DNA from 2 places in the Gottfriedia sp. NPDC058432 genome. Region 2 is predicted to be linked to the other one. Evidence: a T-box and tRNA genes for the amino acid it is inferred to sense, from the RefSeq annotation. Region 2 holds a T-box; the other holds one or more tRNA genes.
What was found. A T-box is a leader RNA that pairs with one kind of tRNA and senses whether it is charged. The one in region 2 lies ahead of ACFWM3_RS01845 (valine--tRNA ligase), so its partner is inferred to be a tRNA-Val.
Positions count from the first base shown of each region.

Region 1 (11,799 bases), on a different contig from region 2:
CCGATTAATGTTCTGCTATGGGCTAATCCAAGTAAAGGTAAATGATCATCTAAATATGGAAGTAATTCTTCAGCTAAAAAACGAATATAGTTTTTTTGACCAGGTTGAGAAGGGTGGTATAGTTTAAAGCGCTCATCTGGTGAAGAATATGGTATACCCACTATAATTGTAGGCTGAATTGAACCTTCTTTTGTTAATTTTTCAATTACTCGATGAACTTTTCCTAAATTAAAATAATCTTGTCCATCTTGGGCAATTAATAAGTGATGTTTTATTAACGGAGTGTGCATGCTTGAATAGTATATTGTAAATGTTATCTCTTTTTTAATATGCTCACTATATAATGTATGTTCTTCTCTAGTACCATTTGTTTGAATCATAAAATGTCTCCTCTTCTTTTCCCTAGGATGATATAATTAGATGTTACTTCATACAAAAAATTTAGAAAAGCAAAATGTATTAAACGCTTACAAAATAAGTCTAAAAAGAGGTGAAACATGAGTAAAAAACAACCTAATGCAATGATGTCTTTATTAATTTTGTCCATTGTTGCGATTTCAACTTCAGCTATATTAGCTAAATGGACGAATGCTTCTCCTTCTGTTTTAAGCATGTATCGCCTCTGGTTTACATGTATATGGATGCTACCATTTGTATTGAAACGAAAAATTGAATTAAAAGCTTTAAAAAAATCACATTATAAATCATTCGCTTTAGGTGGGTTAATGTTAGCTATCCATTTTATATTATGGTATGGTTCATTAGTTTTCACTTCAGTGGCAAGCTCAACTATCATATTAGCTCTTCAGCCATTAGTGGCAATGATTCTTGGATACTTTGTATTTAAAGAGCGAACGTCTATGCAATCTAAAATATGTATGATTATCGCTATTATTGGCGTATGTCTAATAGGATTCGGTGATATAGGCTTAAGTATGTCAGCGTTTAAAGGTGATATTCTTTCATTTTTAAGTGTAATTGCTGCAGTGCTCTATTTAATGGTTGGACAAACAACCGTAAAAAATACATCTCATTGGGTGTATAGTTTTTGGGTATTCGCATTTTCAGCAGCGTTTTTAACAATCTATAATATCGTAACGATGGATAATTTCTTTGATTACCAATCAAAAGATTGGATCATATTTATTGCATCTGCCATCATTCCTTCATTAGCACATATTATAAATAACTATTTATTAAATTACGTAAATGCTACGACAATATCAATGAGTATACTTGGGGAACCAGTTGGTGCATCGATTTTAGCAGTTTTCCTTCTTCACGAAATGTTATCATCATTTCAGCTAATTGGAGGCACAATTGTAATTGTGAGTGTATTCTTGTACCTATATCAACAGCAAAAAGAAGTTTCATCAATACAAGTCAAAACAGATAATTCTTCATCAGCTTAGAGAATCACGAAAAGTTATTAAATTAAATTTAAAAATTACTTCAAAAAACTTTCAAATCTATCTTTAGATTGAAAGTTTTTTTGTTTTTTAACTAAAAATAGGTAGAATAGATAATAGCGATTAGAAAAATATTCCATAAACTTTTATCTAGCAAATAAAAGGAGAAAAGAGCTACTTATGAAGAAAAAGAAGAAAAAGGCCAAGAATCCTCTCCATTACATCTTTATTTCTTATATAATCATTACATTTTTATTTTCATTCTTATACTATCTCCCATTTACGCGAATTTCGAATATAAGTTATATAGACAGTTTATTTGTTTCAACGAGTGCGATTAGTGTGACTGGACTAACAACAGTAAACTTAGTTGAGACATTTAATGTATGGGGGAAAATACTATTAATGATCCAAATGGAAATTGGTGCAATTGGAATTGTTGTATTTATTAGTTATGGTTTTATGCTACTCGGTATTCGGATGACAATTTCAAATTTACTAGTCATATCGAAGGATCAAAATCAAAGTAGCTTTAAGACAATTAAAAGATTAAGTTTATCAGTTTTATATACATCATTATTTTTTCAATTTATAGGTGGACTCTTTTTTTATAGTCAATTTAGAGGGAAGTATGATACTGCATTAGAAACTTTATTAGTTACTGCTTTTCATTCCGTTGCAAGCTTTACAAATACCGGTTTTGATTTATTTGGAAATAGTTTAATTTCATTTCAAAAAAATAATGTAGTTTTAATTGTAACAGCAGCGCTAATTTTTATAGGTGGATTAGGCTATCCGACTATTATGGAATATATCTATAAATACAATAAGAAAAAATCCTTATTTACAAGAATTAATATGCGCCTGCATTTTTCGTTTATGATTATTGGGACAATTGTTTTTTGGCTTTTAGAAAGACGACATGCGTTTAAACATTTAAATTTTTTTGATCAACTAACAAATTCATTTTTTTTATCAGTTACGAGTCGAAATGGTGGGTATGCACCGCTTGATATTGCAGAACTAACATTGCCCGCAATCTTAATACTTTTAGTGCTGATGTATATCGGTGGAGCTTCGTCGAGTGCAGCAGGTGGGATTCGTTTAACAACCGTTTCGGTATTAGCTGCAAAGATGTTTTCCGTTATTAAGTCACAGGAAGATACAATTATTTTTAGAACAAGCGTAAAGAAAGAAGTAGTTGACCGTGCATTTGTTATTGCGATGAGCTTTATCATTTTAATCACATCTGCAACAATTTTTATTTCGATTTTTGAACCATTTCAGTTAGATTTAATATTACTAGAAGTCATTTCGGCCATCACAAATACTGGATTATCATTAGGGATTACAACAAATATTCATAGCGTGTCAAAAATAGTCTTAATTTTATTAATGTTTATTGGAAGAATTGGGATTTTCACGTTAATTTATTTCGTACTTCGAGTAGATAATCAAAAATTAAAATATGTTGAAAAAGACTTAGCAGTTGGGTAAGGAGGAAATTATATATGCCAAAACAATATTTGGTAATAGGTGCTGGACGTTTTGGGAGAGGAATTGTAAAAGAATTTGATCGGTTAGGTCATGAAGTTGTTGTTTGTGATAAAGATAAAAAGACATTAGACCAATTAGAAGAGTACACAGAGTATGCAGTAATTGGCGATTTGCGTGAAGAGTCTATTCTAGAGGATTTAAATGTAAGTCAATTTGATGCAGTATTTGTAGCGATTGGAACGGATTCTTTAGCCTCTATCTTAATAACGAGAAGATTGAAAGAGAGAAAAGTAAAAAGAATAATTTGTAAAGCAAATAATCGTGAAGTTGGTGGGATTTTAGAAAGCATTGGAGCGGATTTAGTAATCTATCCAGAAGAGGAAGCTGGACATAAAGCAGCACGTATGGAAGCGATGAGTGGGATAATTGAATACATTGAAATTACAAAGAACGTTGCAGGAGTTGAAACGGTCATACCTGAAAAATTGGTTGGCAAAACATTAAGAGAAATGAGTTTTTCAATGAAATATGGTATTACGGTTGTCCTAATCATCCGTGACGGTGAACCAATGGTATCACAAATTGGAGACGTAGTTTTTCAAAGTGGTGATTTAATTTTTATTGTAGGGGAAAAATCAAAAATTGAATTGTTTAAGAAAAAAGTTGGGTAAATCAATTAGGGCTTAATTATATTTACCTATTTGGAACGTTTAAACGTCATGGTTGAATATACTAATCCTAAATGACTAATCAAGGATTGGTGTTCTTGTATGAGCCAAGTTATGGAAGTTATTGGATCCTGGATAAATGCGTTAGGAACGGTCAGTTCAGCAATTAGTAGTACACCTATGAGAGGGTTAAAAGGAGAAGACCGAAAAGGGTGGGAAGAACTAAGTTTTCATCTGGATTTTGGCGGTAATGCCTTTCAAGCAATCGGAAATATAATAGAAGCTTATTTAGGAGAACCTAGTGTATTAGAAGATGCAGGTGAAATTATCCAAGCTTCAGGTAATGTCACTGTATTATTTAGTTTATTAGCTGCAGAAGCAGAGGAAGAAAAAGAAGAAGAAGAAAAAAACCCAGATCGAGCGATAAAATTAAATATAACAGGGAATGCTCAACAAGCTTTCGGTGGATTAATCGCAGCTTTAGACGAAGTAAGTTCAGAAGATTTTGATGTATCTGGTTTTATGGGGAATTTTTTACAAGCGATTGGAAACACATTACAATCATTAGCTGGTTTCGTAGAGCTAGAAATTGAGGATTTAAAAGACTATTTAGAAGAAACCGGGCAAGTAGAACAACCTAGCGATTTATCAGATGTAGTCATATTTGACGTACTGCAAGAATACCATGGCAGTGCGCCAGTGTCTGAGGCTAGTGAACTATCGGATGGAATTATTTTTGATGAAGTACAAGAATATACGGGAAGATTGCCAGAAGATGAAACTGTTGAACTTACAAATGAAATTGAAATTGAAGATCATAATGAAAAAGTACCAGAACTATTAAGCGAATCTTCTAATGAAGAAATATTGAATGAAATAGAATATCTTTTTGGTAGATTACCAGACTACGAACCAATTGATGAACAATATGAAACGATGCCAACTCAACAGAGTGAATCAATTTCTAGTGAACAAGACGTGCCTAGTGATCTATCAGACGGCGTCATTTTTGATGTACTCCAACAATATGATTCAGAAACTGAAACAAACCCATTAGTGAAGGAATACGAAGAACTAGCATTACTATTAAAATATAGTGGAAGTTGGATTCAAGCTGGTGGTTCAATCATATCCGTATACGCTGAACAAAAAGAGTTATTAAAGCGGAATTCTGATCAAGATGACAAAGAGGAGAAGACATTAGAAAAGAAGAAAAATTCTAAAGGAAAAAATAGACAGAAAAAATCAACGGAGAATAATATAGAACAAAATCAGAAGAAAAGCATGACCTCGGAATATACAGAGATAAAGAAAAAGAGCTAACAAAAATAAGCTATAGTGTGGATGTTAGTTCTAGATACATAGATCATAGAATAAAGCCATTCCGCAAATTTACTTAAAATATTCTTGTAGAAATAGTAAGAATTTAAGATATAAATTAGTAGTGGTTGCAGGAAACAAAACACTCAATCGAAAATGATTTCAGAATTTTTGATTACATAATAGGCAAACAGGAAAATATTAATAGTAAAGAGGGTATACCTTCACCATGTTTAGTTAAGGAATATGGGAATATTAATTTTTAACTATTGGAGAGATCGCCTATGAAAAGTAGAATGATAAAAATCGTTAAAAACTATAAAGTTCAGACATTTGTATTTGGTGTGGGTGTTTTGCTATTGTTCTTAACAATTGTGATTGGTAGTATTCTATTAAGCAATATACCGAAAGACAAAGATTTGAGATGGAAAGATTTAATGCATACAATTGGTGAAATCGAAGCAAGGTCGAATAAATAAGTATTTTTCAAAATGGAAAACTACAAACTAGTGGACTTATTTTCTAAATTTTTTGTTAAATATTGGTTGAAGAGTTTTAGACAAAACAGTATAATAGACTTAATTAGTGAGAATGATTTCTAACATATATTACGATTCCATAGCTCAGCTGGGAGAGCACTACCTTGACAGGGTAGGGGTCGCTGGTTCAAGTCCAGTTGGGATCATTGAAATGAGAAAGCTCAAACCTAAGTGTATCAAGGGTTTGGGCTTTTTTTTTGTTTTTCGGTTATTTTCATTTTTTGTGTTGAATTTTGTTTATTGCACAAATACTGCACAGATATTTCACGAGCATCTTAATTTAAACCAAATTTTTGATCAAATCGATCAGCTGTATTCTTCTGCATTTCTTCATTTGATTTTGAGTAAATACCGAGCATAGTTTCAACTCTTGAATGACTTAAACGCTCACATAATATTTTTGGATTCTCATCTCATCCATTTGCAGTAAAATTTCCGCATTAGTGTGGCGTGATAGGTTGGGAGTTAATCTAGGTAGGTGACTTTATTTTCCCTTTATTACTTTTAACTTTCGTTTTATTTTTATTAGCATTTTTATCATTTCTGTATTTTGAAGGAGATATATTCATCTCTCGTTTAAATGATTGTGCAAAGAACGATTGGGAGGAAAAGCCCGTAATGGTTGAAATACTGGAAATCGGATAATTGGTGGTTTCCAATAATATTTTGCTTTCTCTAATACGAGTTTGAATTAAGTATTCAATAGGTGAGACACCGAGATATTTCCTAAAGGAATGGGCTAGATAATATTTATTGATATGACTTACATTTGCTAAGGTATCCAAACTGATATCTTCGCGAAAATGCTGCTTAATATAATTTTTAATAAATTCAATATCTTTACTGATTTTTTTAGTAGAGGTTTGCTCTACGTTGAAAGTTTTTTTTCTCATCATTTTAAGTAACAAAATTTCTAAAATGTTTTGCATGATCAACTCAGAATCTTCCTGATGGTTTTTTGCTTCCTTGATCAATTGCTCAAGGTAAAAAAGATATGTTTTTTGTTCCTCTTTACAATTGTAAAGAGTGACCTGCCCTGGATATTCTGTAGATGAAAAGGAAAGACCTTGGATACCAAGTACAATGTATTCGAGAGGGTGATCGATATCAGATTTTTCCGTGTGATCGACATTCGGATTGATGATAATGAAATCATGTTCTTTGACAGGGATTTCTTCTTTGTAAAAGATAAAAGTTCCTTTGCCCTCGGTAATATACATTAGCTCTGTAAAGTGATGGGCATGATGGGTGCTATGCCAATTTTTATTGAATTTTGATTTTGTTACATAAAGTAGTTTTACCGGAAGATGGCCTCGTCGAGATTTCGGGACTTCGTACACTTCATTGGACAAACGAATCACTCCTTTTTAGAATTTTCTCCATATTATAACAATTTTTACCGAAATATTAAACAAAAAGCAAGATACCTAAAAAACTGGACAAGATGTTTGTTGTGAAAGCGCTACCTGTTTTGTATTCTTTACTCAAGAGAGAAAGAAAAATAAAGAGGAGGGGTAAGATGAAAAAGAAGTTTTTAGTATCTGGAATGACAGTTTTATTATCTCTAAGTTTAGTAGCCTGTCAGAGTAATACTACAAAAGTTGATAACTCTAATGGCGGAGGTACAGAAACTAGTAAAAAACAAACCATTCATGTGGCTGCACTTGAATCGGCATATGGTAAAGATATGTGGACTAATGTGATTGACGCATATGAAGATGCTAATCCAAATGTTGATGTTGAATTAACGGTGGATAAAAATCTTGAGGATGTTATCGGTTCGAATATGAAGGCAGGTAACTATCCGGATGTGGTGTTATTGGCAACTGGTAGAAAACTGGCACTTACAGAAACATTAATTAAAGATAAAGCTTTAGAAGACATTACAGATGTTTTGGATAGGAACGTTTATGGTGAAGACGTGAAAGTTAAAGATAAGTTAGTACCAGGATTTACTGCTACACTTGCCACTAATCCTTATAATGACGGCAAAACTTATATGGCACCGATGTTTTATAGTCCAACCGGATTATTTTATAATGCTGGTTTATTGAAGGAAAAAGGTTGGGAAGTTCCAAAGACTTGGGACGAGATGTGGGCTTTGGGCGATAAAGCGAAGGCAGAAGGGATTTATTTATTTACGTATCCTACCACTGGTTACTTTGATTCATTCTTCTATTCATTACTATTATCGATAGGTGGACCGGATTTCTACAATAAAGCGATGAAATATGAAAAAGGTATTTGGGAAACTCCTGAAGCAACGAAAGTATTTGGGATTATCCGAAAATTAGCGAAATACACAGAACCAACAACCGTTGCAAATGCTAATGGCAAAGACTACAAGAAAAATCAACAATTGATTCTCGATAACAAAGCATTGTTCATGCCAAATGGTACGTGGGTTGTTGGTGAAATGAAAGATGCGCCTCGATCAAAAGGCTTTGAATGGGGCATGACGGCTATACCAGCCACTGATGCTAGCAAAGACCGTTATGCGTTTACTTTCTTTGAACAAATGTGGATTCCTTCTGCAGCTAAAAATAAACAGGCAGCTAAAGATTTCTTAACGTTTGTTTATTCAGATAAAGCAGCTGAAATTTTTTCTGGATCAGGTGCGATTCAGCCTATCAAAGGCATTTCTAGTAAACTGACAGGTGACAATAAATTATTCTATAGTATTTATGATAATGGAGTTAAAGCAGGTATGGGCGGATTTGCCGCAACGAAAGCCGTGGAAGGTGTTAGCATGGCAGATACATTATTTGGATCAATCGACAGTATTATGTCTGGTGATAAAAATGTGAAAGATTGGCAAAAATCTGTTGAGAAAGTTAGTGACCAATTACACTCCGCATTAAAATAAATAAATTTATAGTTTTCATTAAATCTAACGGTGACTTTTCTCACCGTTAGATTTATTAAATGAGGTGATGACATGAATAAGAAAAGAGAAAAAAGGATTTTTATCCTTGTTAGTACGGTACCCGCACTAATCCTGTTAGCCATTTTTATGATTTTTCCTACGATAGAGGTATTCAGGATGTCCTTATATAAGTGGGGAGGATTTTCTAATAATAAAGTATTTGTTGGGCTCGATAATTTCAAAATCTTATGGAATGATATGAACTTCTTTCGCTCTCTCCAAAACAGTATTGTATTAATTGTTCTCGTCACACTTATCACTATGGTGCTGGCGATCTTGTTTGCTTCTGTGTTAACAAGAGAAAAGATGAAAGGTAATAGTTTTTTCCGAATTATTTTCTATATCCCGAATATCTTATCCGTTGTGGTTATCTCGGGGATATTTTCTGCAGTTTATGACCCAACCACAGGTTTGTTGAATAATCTACTAGCTTTATTTAACCTTGAGAACCTTCAAAAGATGTGGCTTGGTGATCAAAAAATTGCCATTTATAGCATAGGAGGGGCACTCATTTGGCAAGCCGTTGGTTACTATATGGTCATGTATATGGCAGGGATGGCGAGTATCCCGGAAAGCTTTTATGAAGCATCTTCTTTGGAAGGTGCTGGACGGGTCAGACAATTTTTCAGTATTACATTACCGTTGATTTGGAATAACATTCGTACAACGTTAACTTTTTTCGTTATCAGTACAATTAATTTAAGTTTTCTTCTCGTCCAAGCGATGACTGGTGGCGGCCCTGATGGATCGACGGAGGTATTTTTAAGCTACATGTATAAGCAGGCTTACACCAATTCATCTTATGGTTACGGTATGGCTATTGGGGTAGTTGTTTTCCTATTCTCATTTGCATTATCTGCAATTATTAGCTACGTCACCAAAAGGGAAGTGTTGGAGTATTAAGGAGGTCCAAAAACGATGGAAACACAAAAAAAAATGACTGCAGAAACATCTTATAGAGGTCCAAAAAGAATGAAAACACAAAAAGGAATGACTGCAGAAACATCTTATACAGGTCCAAAAAAGATGGAGACACAAAAAGGAATGACTGCGGAAACATCTTATAGAAGTCCAAAAAAAATGAAAATCCAAATAGGAATGACTGCAGAAACAGCTTATCGCTATTTTATGTACGTTGCACTAATTACATTAGCAATCTCTATTATTATTCCTGTAGCATGGGTCTTCTTAGCTTCAGTGAAGAAAAACTCGGAATTTTATGGAAGTCCTTGGGCCATGCCGAAAAGTTTCTATTTTCAAAACTTCATCGATGCTTTCCAAAAGGCAAACATGGGTACATATATGTTGAATACAGTCATGGTGACTGCATTGGCTCTTCTTATATTATTGATTGTGGCCTTGCCAGCAGCCTATGTGCTGGCAAGATACACCTTTAGAGGAAGTAAATTAATAAATGCTTTTTTTAAAGCTGGATTATTCATCAATGTGAACTACATTATTGTTCCAATTTTCTTAATGTTATTGGACGGGGATAACTTTTTAAGGGGACAATTTGGGGAGGGATTCCTACTAGACAATTTATTTATTTTAGCTTTGGTGTATGCGACGACTGCGTTGCCATTTACTGTTTACTTGTTGTCTAGTTTTTTTCAATCTCTTCCATCCACGTATGAGGAAGCAGCGTTGGTCGATGGTGCCGGATATTTCAAAACAATGATTTTAATTATGATTCCGATGGCTCGTCCAAGTATCATTGCCGTCATTTTATTTAACTTTCTTTCCTTTTGGAACGAATACATTATTGCCCTAACATTATTGCCAGGATCAAATAAAACGTTACCTGTTGGGCTAATGAACTTGATGGCAGCCCAAAAATCTGCTGCGAATTACGGTCAAATGTATGCAGGAATGGTACTCGTCATGCTACCAACCTTAATTTTATATATCATTGTTCAAAAAAAATTAACACAAGGGATGACCCTTGGCGGTTTAAAGGACTAAAGGAGGATTTATATGGAAAAGAAAAAAGGCCGCGTTACTTTACCAAGTGAAGAAAACTTTCTTAAGGAAACAAAAGAATTGATGGAACGTTGGGGTGCAGATGCGATTCGCGATAGTGATGGAACAAAATTAGATGATGATATTAAACAATTAGATGCAAAAATTTATACTACTTATTTTGTTGCTAGAGGTAACAATGAGTTCGCAGAGAACCATATGGAAGAATGCCAGCAACTTTATTTGATGAGTTTGTTTAATACTGCAATCACTGACACACTTGAAATTGATTTTATGAAAGGTTATTTTGAGGAACAACTTAAGCCGGATTATCTTCACAATCCTAAGAAATATTGGGAGGTCATCGACCGGACAACTGGAGAAGTTGTTGATGTTAATGATTGGAAAGTAAATGAAGAGCAAAATCGTATTTTGATTACAAATGCAATTCCTTGGCATGAATACACGGTGTCATTCTTAGTATATGCAATTTGGGATCCAACCCAAATGTACAATCATATTACAAACAATTGGGGTGATAAACCGCATGACATTCCTTTTGATGTTAGGCAGCCACACTCCAATGAATTTATGAGATCCTATTTAAAACAATGGCTGGCAAAAAATCCAGATACAGACGTGGTCAGATTCACAACGTTTTTCTATCATTTTACCCTTGTGTTCAATAATCTTGGCAAAGAAAAATTTGTCGATTGGTTCGGTTATGGAGCAAGTGTTTCAGTGGCTGCATTAGATGATTTTGAACAAGAAAAAGGCTATCGTTTAAGACCGGAAGATATAGTTGATCAAGGCTACTACAATACTACGTTTCGAATCCCAACTCCAGCCTATCTAGATTATATTGATTTTGTACATAAGTTTGTTACCGATGAAGCAAAAAAACTTGTGGATATTGTCCATAAAAGTGGCAAAGAAGCGATGATGTTCCTTGGAGATAACTGGATTGGTACAGAACCGTATGGAAAATACTTTGAAAATATCGGATTGGATGCAGTGGTAGGGAGTGTTGGAGGCGGAGCAACGCTACGAATGATTGCCGATATCCCTCATGTTCGTTATACAGAAGGGCGATTCTTACCTTATTTCTTCCCAGATACATTTTACGAAGGTAACAACCCGTTGATTGAAGCAAATGAAAACTGGCTAACGGCTAGGAGAGCATTACTACGAAAACCCATTGACCGAATTGGTTATGGTGGTTATTTAAGCCTGGCCTATCAGTTTCCGAAATTTGTCTCCTATATTGAAAAAGTCACCGAGGAATTTCGTGAAATATATGAAACGATCAACGGTATTCAGCCATATTGCGGTCTTAGAGTTGCAATTTTGAATTCTTGGGGTAAGTTGAGAACCTGGCAAACACATATGGTTGCCCATGCCCTATGGTATAAACAAATTTATTCCTATTTAGGTGTTTTGGAATCCTTGAGTGGAGCTGCGGTGGAAGTCCAGTTCATAAG
Region 1 covers NZ_JBHXLC010000006.1:134,251-146,049, forward strand. Annotated here, with positions in the region: gene ACFWM3_RS08470 (alpha/beta hydrolase) at 1-380, opposite strand, end outside; gene ACFWM3_RS08475 (DMT family transporter) at 498-1,412, shown strand; gene ACFWM3_RS08480 (TrkH family potassium uptake protein) at 1,590-2,906, shown strand; gene ACFWM3_RS08485 (potassium channel family protein) at 2,921-3,577, shown strand; gene ACFWM3_RS08490 (DUF6944 family repetitive protein) at 3,677-4,897, shown strand; gene ACFWM3_RS08495 (hypothetical protein) at 5,179-5,373, shown strand; tRNA gene ACFWM3_RS08500 (tRNA-Val) at 5,507-5,579, shown strand; gene ACFWM3_RS08505 (helix-turn-helix domain-containing protein) at 5,904-6,785, opposite strand; gene ACFWM3_RS08510 (carbohydrate ABC transporter substrate-binding protein) at 6,953-8,299, shown strand; gene ACFWM3_RS08515 (carbohydrate ABC transporter permease) at 8,372-9,262, shown strand; gene ACFWM3_RS08520 (carbohydrate ABC transporter permease) at 9,332-10,321, shown strand; gene gnpA (1,3-beta-galactosyl-N-acetylhexosamine phosphorylase) at 10,334-11,799, shown strand, end outside.
Region 1: it has a tRNA-Val gene. The T-box ahead of ACFWM3_RS01845 (valine--tRNA ligase) is inferred to sense a tRNA for this amino acid. The anticodon was not compared.

Region 2 (11,799 bases):
AAGTTTTTTTCTGTTAAATACGATAACATAAAATTAAATGTTTCCACTTCAGCTTTATACATATCTACTGATTGTTTTGGGCCTTTGTAAACTTGCCCACCAACTGTTTCTTCTTTTAAATAAGTACTTTTTAATTTTTTCTTAACTTCATCTGCTAAAAACGTGCTATCTTTCCCACTCATTGCAATAATGACAAAGAATTTATCATTTTTTTCATAAATGACAGGGGTTAAGCCATTTGTAGATAATTCTTTTTCATTTTTCTTCGCTGATTCCATACTTTTATACATTCCAACTTGTGCCAAATCAACCTTCACCACTGGAATCTTCATTTGTACTTGAGTCGTTGCTGTACCAGAAACCGATACACTATTTTTTGTTGGGTTAAGTTTATCTGGCTTTGATTGTTTAAATATCCCTAAAAATACAAACCCAAAACATAGTCCTATTAAACTTGCACCTATTATCGAAATAATAATACTTTTCGAAGGTGACTTCTTTGTGAAAAAAGAAATCTTCTTTTTCACTTTCACCTTTTGCTCTGGCTTAATCTTTTTCTTCTTTTTAACATCATCTAAAACGATTACTTTTTTACCTAACCCATCAGGAGTTGGTAAAACCCAATCAAATTCCCCATCCTTCTCTACCTGATCTTGGGATGTCACGGCACCTTCTTCAAATGCTTTTTCCTCGCCATTAATTTTTATTGATATCTTTGAGGACTTGTCCATATGAATCCTCCTACTACTTTATTTTAAAACGTAAAAAAATACTAACATATAATTCCAGAAAAACACGCCGACATTTGTCGAGGACAACCAGGTATCGTGCAACAAAAAATTACAAAAAATTGCCCATTTCTTATCTATACAAAATAAAAACCACCGTAGGATTCCCGGTGGTTATTTGCTATACATTGCCACTTTATTTCTACCAGCATTTTTTGCTTTTGAATACATAGCTTTGTCAGCACATCGAATTAAGTCTGACGGTTCACTCGCCACAAATGGTGCAACTGCTGCACCTATACTTGCTGTTACTGTTAATTTAATCTTTTGATCTTCGTTAGTCATATGATTTGTTATGTAAAATGGAATAATTTCAAGCGATTTTCTAATTTCTTCTGCTAAATTATATGTTTCTCTTTCATTATGATTTACTAGTAGAACTGAGAATTCTTCTCCACCAAAACGAGCAACTAAACCAGATTGATTCACTACCATTTTAATTCGTCTAGCAACTTCTAATAATACTTCATTACCTGCTTGATGACCGTACATGTCATTCACTCTTTTAAAATAATCTAAATCAAGTAGAAGTAATGAAATTGACTTTATCCTGAATGTTTTCAAACGTTCAAATTCATCTTTTATTTTAGATTCGAGATATTCAAAATTATATAGGCCGGTTAAAGAATCAGTTTCACTTTTGATTTTTGTTTGTAAGTAAAACCTTGCATTTTCAATCGCAATTGCGAGATATAAAGCAAGTATTTCAATCAGCACTATTTGGTATTTTTTATAAGCATTTTTTTGTTCTGATGCTATTGTAAGTACACCAACTACTTCTTGATTTTTTATAACGGGGATTGATAATAAACTTTCTGCTTCTAAAAATATTAAATGATCATTTGTGTACCATTGTGATCGTCTATTAAAACTATATCTTCTTTTTTCAAAAAATACTTTTTCAGATATTGAGCCTTCATGCGTTTCAAAGTAAGGACAACTGAATATTTTTTCATCACATTTATTTTGAAAATACCTTTTTAATTTAAGCGATTTATCTTCAACTATAAATAAATTTCCATATGAAACTGGAATTAAAGTAGTTAATTGTTCAAAAAATTCATCGATTACTTTCTCTTCTTCCATTCTTTGAGACAGCTTTTGACTTATATTCATCGTTTTCTTTAAATATTTGTTCATATTTAAAGCAGAGGATAAAGAGTTTAAAATAATCATTAAAATAATATAGTAGATTGTTATGTAAATGATTGTAATATATCCTTTTGTCTCTAACATTAAATATAGACTTATTCCGATTGGATACATTAATAGATAAATAAACAAATCCCACTTAAATTCCCTATTAATCAATTTCATTTCTCTTTTATACAAGTAAATTGTAATAAAATAAATAACGATTTGATTAATCCAAAAAGATGTAAGTGTGTAAATGAGGATTGGAATTAAGTTACTCAATATTTCCTTAGTCCCGATAGGTTCAATCTTTCCTCCAACTAAATAATAAAGAAGCGCACTTCCAATGGAACAAAGTGCAAACATCATCGAATTAAGCGGCATTCGGTAGAGAGTTTTTTTTGTAATACTTAATCTTATATATAAAATTATATAGGCTAATTGACTAATTAAAAGTTCTGCAACTAAACCATATGATAAAAAAACTAATATTGAGATTCCGAAAATAAAAGAAAATGTAGCATCATTAATTTTAATTGGCATATTTGCTACAATTAGAAATAACGCGATTATAATCAAAAAACTCGAACGATCTATATCTCTAAGAGGGCTAACCAAATTAGCATAATAAATTATGATAGGCATTAGAACAATCCATGCGATCCAAATCAACCTATTACTATGCTTACTAATCAAGATTAAGGGCCCTCCTTTACAATTCTAAGCGAATTTTTTTAGCAAGTATCTTCTGACTACTGAGATAAAATATAAAGAACCGGTTATTAACAATATCTCGTTTTCCTGACTATCCTTTATAATCTTCTCTAATGCAGTAGATAAATCACTTTCATATTTTATATCGAGTGTATTAGCATTCGAAATTAACTCGTCTTTATTCATCGCTCTAGGAAAATCAAAAGTTGTCATTACAATATTATTTGTTATTTCTCGTAATTCTTTTAACATCTCTTCAACTTTTTTATCTTTTAAGGCAGAGAACAGAATCTTTATTTTCTTATCATGAAAATGGCTATTCATCGTCTCCACTAAACTTTGAATTCCTTCAACATTATGTGCGCCATCAATATAAATGACAGGATTAGATGCTATTTTTTCTAATCTACCTGCTTTATGAGCTATTTTTAATCCCCTTTTGATATTCTCTTCACTAAATTTCATCTCATATTTAGTTTGTAATAATTGAACAACACAAATTGCGCAAGAAGCATTCCTAATTTGATGTTGCCCAAGCATTGATAACTCAATATTTTCAATTAACTTGTCAATGCCATGGTAATTAAATTTTTCATTAAGTGAATCTTTCAAAGGAGAAGCAAAAAAATGCTTTCCATATTCAAAATAATCAGCTTCATTCTTGATTGCAGTATTTTGAATAATCGTTAAAGCTTTATCTTTCAATTCTGCTGTAACAATTGGAATTCCCTTTTTAATGATTCCTGCCTTGTGCTTAGTAATTTCTTCTATTGTTTCACCAAGAATTTGTTGATGATCATGGCCAATACTCGTAATAATACTAATTAAGGGTGTCATAACATTTGTGCAATCCTCTAACCCACCTAAACCAGCTTCTACTAAAAATATGTCTGGTTCTTTAATTTTACCGAAATAGTAAAAAGCCATTGCCGTAATGATTTCAAATTCAGTTGGAGCACCACAAGGTAACTGTTCAACTTCTTCAACAACTGGAATCATACAGTTTACTAGTTGAATAAATTCTTGTTCACTAATCATTTCACCGCAAAACATGATTTGTTCACGATAATCTAATATATATGGTGATGTAAAAGTTCCTACAGTATACCCTGCATCTAATAAAATACTTTGAAGAAACGTAATTGTTGAGCCTTTCCCATTCGTACCTGCGACATGAATTGTTTTAACACTTAACTGGGGATTTCCTAATCTAGCAAGCATTTCTTCCATTCTTTGTAATCCAGGTACAATGCCAAATTTTGTTCTGTTATACATCCATTTCAGAGCTTCCTCATATGTATTAACCATCATAACCCTACCTTTATAGTAAAAAACGACGAATCATTAACTCAATTCGCCGTTTTTATCTTACTAACTTTTATTACAGTCAATTAAATCAACTGCTTAAACTACTTATTTACTTAGTTCTGCAATTCGAGCTCTTACAGATTCTTGTTTTTCAAGATAATCTTTTTCTTTACGACGCTCTTCTTCAATAACTGCTTCAGGAGCTTTCGCTACAAATCCTTGGTTACTTAATTTCTTTTGAACTCGTTCAACTTCACTAGTCCATTTTTCTAATTCTTTCTCTAAACGTTTTTTCTCTTCTTCAAGATTAATTAATCCTTCTAGAGGAAGATAAAGTTCTGCCCCACTAATTACTGCTGACATCGATTTTTCTGGTGCAGTTAAGTTAGTAGAAATTGTTAATTCTTCTGGATTACAGAAGCGCTCAATATAAGAACGGTTTTCTTCTAATGCTGCTGCAATCGTTTCATCCTTTGCAGAGATCATTAGTTGAACTTTTTTGCTCATTGGCGTGTTTACTTCTGCACGAATATTACGAACTGAACGAATTAACTCAACTAATATTTTCATCGTTTCAGAAGCTTCTTTATTTGTTAATTCCTCTCTAACTGTTGGCCAAGCAGAAACTGTAATAGATTCACCTTGGTGAGGTAGAGATTGCCAAATTTCTTCAGTAACGAAAGGCATAAATGGATGTAAAAGCTTCATTGTACTTTCTAATACGTGTGCTAGAACTGAACGAGTCATATTTTTTGCATCTTCATTGTCACCGTATAAAGGAATCTTTGCCATTTCGATATACCAGTCACAAACATCGTCCCAAATGAAGTTATAAAGTACACGACCTACTTCACCAAATTCATAACGATCGATTAAAGCTGTTACACTTTCAATTGTTTCATTTAAGCGAGTTAAAATCCATTCATCAGCAACAGATTTTTCTTTCGTTAAATCAATATTTTCATATGTGAAACCTTCCATATTCATTAAAGCAAAACGAGAAGCATTCCAAATTTTGTTTACAAAGTTCCAAGTCGCTTCAACTTTCTCAATACTGAAACGTAAATCTTGGCCTGGTGAACTTCCTGTTGTTAAGAAGTAACGTAATGAATCTGCTCCATATTTCTCAATAACATCCATTGGGTCAACACCGTTACCAAGTGATTTACTCATTTTACGTCCTTGCTCGTCACGTACTAAGCCATGAATTAAAACATCGTTAAATGGACGTTTACCTGTAAATTCAATTCCTTGGAAAATCATTCTTGATACCCAGAAGAAAATAATATCATATCCAGTTACTAATACATTAGTTGGGAAATAGGCTTGGAAATCCTTACTTTCTTCATTTGGCCAACCTAAAGTTGAGAATGGCCATAATGCTGAACTGAACCAAGTATCTAAAACGTCGTTATCTTGATTCCAATTTTCAATATCAGCTGGTGGCTCTTGATTTACATAAATCTCACCAGTTTCTTTATGGTACCAAGCCGGAATACGATGTCCCCACCATAATTGACGTGAAATACACCAGTCACGAATATTTTCCATCCAACGTAGATACGTTTTTTCAAATCGATCTGGTACAAATTTTACGCTATCATCAGAATTTTGTAATGCTACTGCAGCATCAGCTAGTGGTTGCATTTTAACAAACCATTGAGTTGATAAATAAGGCTCAACAACCGCTCCGCTACGTTCACTATGACCTACAGAATGCATATGTTCTTCGATTTCAACAAGAACACCCATCTCTTGTAAATCTTTAACGATTTGTTTACGGCATTCAAAGCGATCCATACCATTGTATTTTCCTGCTTTTTCATTCATCGTCCCATCTTCATTCATTACAAGAATGCGAGGTAAGTCATGACGGTTTCCAACTTCAAAGTCATTAGGGTCATGAGCAGGAGTAATTTTTACAACTCCAGTACCAAATTCCATATCAACATAATCGTCAGCAATAATTGGAATTTCACGATTAACGATAGGAAGTGTAACTGTTTTACCAACCATTGATTTATATCTTTCGTCCTTTGGATGAACCGCAATTGCAGTATCTCCAAGCATTGTTTCAGGACGAGTAGTTGCAATTTGAATGTTTCCAGTTCCGTCTGTTAATGGGTATTGCATATGGTAGAATGCACCTTGAACATCCTTATAAATAACTTCGATATCTGATAAAGCTGTTTTTGTTGCTGGATCCCAGTTGATGATATATTCACCACGATAGATTAATCCTTTTTTGTATAGCTTAACGAATACTTCTTTTACTGCATCTGATAGACCTTCATCTAATGTGAAGCGTTCACGAGAGTAATCTAAACCTAAACCGATTTTTTCCCATTGAGAACGAATATGAGAAGCATATTCTTCTTTCCACTCCCAAGCTTTTTCTAGGAATTTTTCACGTCCTAAATCATATCTTGATAAGCCTTCTTCACGTAATTTTGCTTCAACTTTTGCTTGTGTAGCAATACCAGCGTGGTCCATACCAGGTAAATAAAGTACATCATAACCTTGCATTCGTTTAGTACGAGTTAAAATATCTTGTAATGTTGTATCCCATGCATGACCTAAGTGTAATTTTCCAGTTACGTTTGGTGGAGGAATTACGATTGTATATTTTGGCTTTTCTGATTCCACTTGTGCTTCAAAGAATTTCCCATCTAACCAAAATTGGTAACGATCTTTTTCAACTAAATTTGGATCATATTTTGTTGGTAATGATTTTTTTGTAGTTTCCATTCGGATTCATCTCCTCTAATAATTATTGAAAAATAAAAAAACTCCACTCATCCTTGAAAAGGACGAATGGAGTTGAATTCGCGGTACCACCTTTTTTTGTCAGAAAAAACTTGTGTTTAGCTGACACACTTAAAAAAGATAACGGATCATCCGGTAACTTCTAATCACAAAAAGCTTTCGAAGCCACTGCTCAAGGGCGACATTCCAACTCTATTTTCTAGAAACCTCTCACCAAATGGTTTCCTCTCTGAAGAACTAGTTCGTTGTACTCTTCCCTATCAATGCATTTCATTATGAATATATGTAATAGTCTACAAAATTTACTTAAGCTTAGTCAACAGTATTTCTTATTTCTTTGTAGATTATTCAATAAGTGTCAATATAGTACCATATTTTTTAACATATAAAAAAAATACGAAAAATAATTGTAATGATTATTTAACATTCTGGTATACTAGTACTTATTTAATTATGCGATAATTATAAAGTATGTAGATATAATTTTTAGGGGGATATTCATGGGTTTATTTAAAAATACATTAGCTCGTGTTCTCGGAATCGGTGGAACGAGAATCGATACAAAGCTTGAAAAAAAAGAATATCAAGCTGGTGAACGAGTAAAAGGTGAATTATATATAAAAGGTGGACGAGTTAAGCAAGAACTAGATTCCGTCTTTTTACATGTAATGACTGAATATCAAGTTGAATCAAATGATAAGATTATTAATAAGAATGGTACTTTACAAAAATTTATCGTATCAGTTGATCGTATAATAAATGCAAATGAAGAAGTTGTTATTCCTTTCTTTTTCACCTTATCTGAAAATACACCGGTATCACTTCACAAATCCCATATTTGGATTAAAACTCATTTAGAAATAGAAAAAGCTGTTGACCAATATGATGCTGATGGCGTTCAAGTAGTTCCTTCAGTTGGCTTAAAAACGGTAATCCAAGCACTTCAAGAAGAAGGATTTGTATTAAGAGATAGTGAAAACAAAAAGAAATATGGAAAAATTATTCAAGAATTTGAATTTTATCCAATGAATGGCGAATTCCGTGGAAAATTAGAAGAGGTTGAGGTTAATTATTTAAGCTTTGACAAAACAGTCGACTTAATTCTTCAACTTAATCAAAAACAAAAAGAAACAACAAGTAAGTTTTCTAAGTTATTTGGTACTGATGAAAATAATGTTCGAATCTCTTTTTCAAAGGATCATATTACGGACAAGGATTTTGTACGTAAGAGTGTAGTTAATGCTATTAAACGTCATGTAAAATAATAAATATAAAAAAACATCTATCCATGTATTCTCCAACACCATTAGTTGTTGCTACCATTAATGCGGTGATACATTTTTTGGATAGATGTTTTATTTTCTCTTAATTAAGCAGTCTGAATTCATAAATCATCTATAGATTTCGCTGCTTCAATATCCTCTTGAATTTTAGAGACAAAATATTCAATATTAATCATATGCCAGTATGCATTTAATAAATCTCTTACATTGTCTTTTTCATTATTAACCTCGGATCGCTTTAAATATTTAGAAATTTTGGAAGCAAACTGAGTTGGATATGCCATATAGCTTAAAAATAACATTCTTTCCTCTTCTCTTAATGAAAAATTCTTTTCATACATATTAAGCCAATTATTACGATCAGATTGCTGAATAGGATAGGTTTTAAAAGAATTCTTATAATAGTTAGTTAAGTCTTGAATTGGTGTAGTTTCTTGTGCATTTTCTAGATTAATAAAGACACCTTCACCTCTTTTATTTACAAGAAAGTGCGAAATAGATAAATTTCCATGGTTCATGACAACTCTTGTATTTTCAGTTTCCTTCATTTTTTTAAACCATTCATCTAACTGACCCTTAGCAAATTGATGTGCACTTAATATTTTATGAAAATACGTGCAATAGCTTAGTTCATAAGGTGACATATACCAATTATCTTCAGCAGCTTCAATGAAATTTTCCAATACATCTTTATCTTTACTCCATCTTTTTGTTAACGTATCATAATGGATTTGTAATTGATCTTTATCTACCTTTTTCTCTTTTTGTGTACTGTTGTGCATTTTACCTAGTGAAGTAAACATTCGTTGAAAATGTAAATTCTCATCTGACTTTTCATCAACACTCTCAATCCACGGCATTAAATAGTAATGCTTCGTATTAAATTCAACAATATAATCCCCGCTCTGGGTATGATAAATTGGCACAACATTTCGAAAGCCTTTATCTTGTAAAGAACGAACATTATCAATCAAATTATTTCTATAAACTCGATTCACATTTGCCTCTTTTAGTGCGAATACACCTTGATTCGTATAGATTTTAACTACTTTACCAACAGTTTCAAAATAATTTGGGACAATATGATACTGTGCTAAAATGACGCTTATTTCATCTTTAGGTTTTCTATACAAGATGCGTCACTCTCACTTTCTAAATGCGTAAAAGCCTTGTATTAGTAGACAAGTGTCTTAACTAATACAAAGCTCTCACCATATTGTTATTGTTTTATTGCAGTTACGGGAATATAAATGATTTGCCCTTCTGATAAAAATTCATCATTCAAGTTATTAACACGATTTAACTGCTGAGTTTGTAAGTTATATTTTTTAGCTACGGATTCAATTGTATCTCCATTTTGAGCTAAATATAATTTTAATTTTGTATAAGAATCTTCTCTTCCTTCGCCTGTAAACAAACTTGAAAGTAGATTGTCACTTTTAACACTTCTTGCTTCGCTTACTTCTTCTTTTACTTCCTTGTTTACAACTGATTCAGCTTTTATTTCTACTTTTGGTAATTCAGGTGGTGCTTCTTGTTGCTCTACTTGAGCTTGATAATAATCCGCATAATAAGGTGGTGTTTGACGAACATCATCATTTGGACTCACGAAAGAATTTTCTTGATTTACTTGAGGGAATGGATTTTGATAGTATTGTTGCTGATTTTGATTATATGCAAATGGTGCTTGCTGAAATTGTTGGTTAACATATGGTTGATAGTTTTGCTCTAAAGTACGATTATATAGTTCTTCATATTTTTCTATTTCTTTTTGAGCATTACTTTCATTACTAGCATTTTGTAAAGTGCTAAAATCATTATCTAAGAAGCTAGGTCTACTATTTAATGAATTGTTTAAATAGCCGTGTACATTAAAATCATTATTCAAGAAACTAGGTCGCTCATTATACGTATTATTTACACTGTTAGATTCCTGTGCATCATTTACACTTTGACTAGCTTCTGCATCATTATTATTCATTAAGAAGCTCGGGGTTGTTTCCACTGCTTGTGGCTCCATTACTTGCGGTTCCACTGCTTGTGGTTCCATTACTTGCGGCTCCATTGCTTGTGGTTCCATTGCTTGTGGTTCCATTGCTTGTGGTTCCATTGCTTGTGGTTCAAACACTTGTGGCTCCATTGCTTCGGCTGATATATTAAAGCCTCTAAATACGTCTTCATATTCTTCTTCCTCTTGGGCTTCTGATTGTTCTTCTAACTGTTCTGACTGAGCCATAATTTCAACATCAAATTGTTCTTCTACTTGTTGTTCCTCTTCAAAACTTTGTTCATTGCTTTCTACTAACTCATAATAATGTTCCACTTCATTTTCAACTTCTTCGACTCGATCTTCAACTACTTCTTCAGGCTGAAAAACCTCTAAGTAAGTAGGTTGCCCAGGATATGAGTCTTGTTCTTCTTGGTCATCATTCTCTTCAAGGGATTGAATCCAATCACTGCCGTAAAGATTATTTTGTTCACTTGCTTCCTGTTCCGAAGTTGGTTGATGAAAGAACTGGAATTGTTCTTCTTGTTCTCTTTCTGGCTGATACTCATATCCTTCATTTCCCTCATTACTTGAGCGATATTCATTTTCGTATGAGTAGTTATTATATTGCTCATAGCCTCTTTGTTCTTGATAAGTTTCTACTGCCCTATTATGGTCGTGTAGACCAGAAATACATAAATCAGCAGCAATTTGAATACTTCCTTTTTCAGCTAATTGATAATCAAATGTCTCTACAGAAACACATAGATTTTCAAGATCAGTAATTCTAGTTAATGGTATTGAAATATCTACAGGGAACTGATGACTCAATTCACAACTTCCATCTTCAAGAGCGATTACATTTTCAATCATTCTTGAAGGTGCTAGTTCTCTTAATGAATAATAATCACCTTGATTCGCCAAATCAGGTGTGTAATTACCTTCTAAGGTTAAGACACCCTTCACCTGAACATATTCTTCAAATTGCTGTATAGTAATGTCTGGATTTAACGAGAGTGACCTTACCTCTTTAACTTCCTGTCCTTTTTGGAACCAGACAGTTTCTTTCAATGAAAAGCGAATGTTTGTTTGATTTTCTGAAGACACCTTAATGTCCTCCTCTCATCGTCCAATTTGGTCTATGACATTACATTTTTATGAAAGAAACGAAAAATTTATGAAGAAAAGATTGTTATTTTATATTAAGAAAGGTTTAATAATCGAAGGATTAAAGAAAAACAGTAATAAAGGAATGGGAAAAAGAAAAATCAAAAGTAAGATTTGGGAAGCACTGGACGAATAGTATCAGAAAAACTAAAGAGAAAAATGGGCAATATAAGTCATTAAAATTAATTACTAAATACTAATACGGGTAACCATAGGATGCTTTTTATTCGCAATTACTATAATGGATTATATTTATAGATTTTTCTTCGAGATTTTATTGCAGTTTTGCTAATCATATTAGTGATGCTCTGATTTTATTTGCGATTTGAGGATTTTATTTGCAGTTTACTTTTCTTTGTAGATTCACTTCAATTTTTTGCATAGGTTGTCATCTTATTTGCAACTTCTCCTTATCTATTTTTGCACAGATCGTCATCTTATTTGCGATTCTCTACATCTATTGGCGGCTTGAACTTCTCTATTTTTCTCTACAATCATTCTACTAAAACTTTACTAACTCTATTTTGCTATAACAAAAAATGGTGCCTCTAAAAGAGGACACCACTTTAAATTAAACTAATTGCGAAAATGCGTATTCAGCAGCTGCAATCGTTCTTTGAATATCTTCGTCTGTATGTGAAGTTGATAGGAA
Region 2 covers NZ_JBHXLC010000001.1:356,879-368,677, reverse strand. Annotated here, with positions in the region: gene ACFWM3_RS01860 (hypothetical protein) at 1-731, opposite strand, end outside; gene ACFWM3_RS01855 (diguanylate cyclase) at 903-2,618, opposite strand; gene ACFWM3_RS01850 (bifunctional folylpolyglutamate synthase/dihydrofolate synthase) at 2,643-3,944, opposite strand; gene ACFWM3_RS01845 (valine--tRNA ligase) at 4,050-6,692, opposite strand; T-box leader at 6,748-6,983, opposite strand; gene ACFWM3_RS01840 (sporulation protein) at 7,211-7,975, shown strand; gene ysxE (spore coat protein YsxE) at 8,095-9,126, opposite strand; gene spoVID (stage VI sporulation protein D) at 9,213-11,087, opposite strand; gene hemL (glutamate-1-semialdehyde 2,1-aminomutase) at 11,719-11,799, opposite strand, start outside.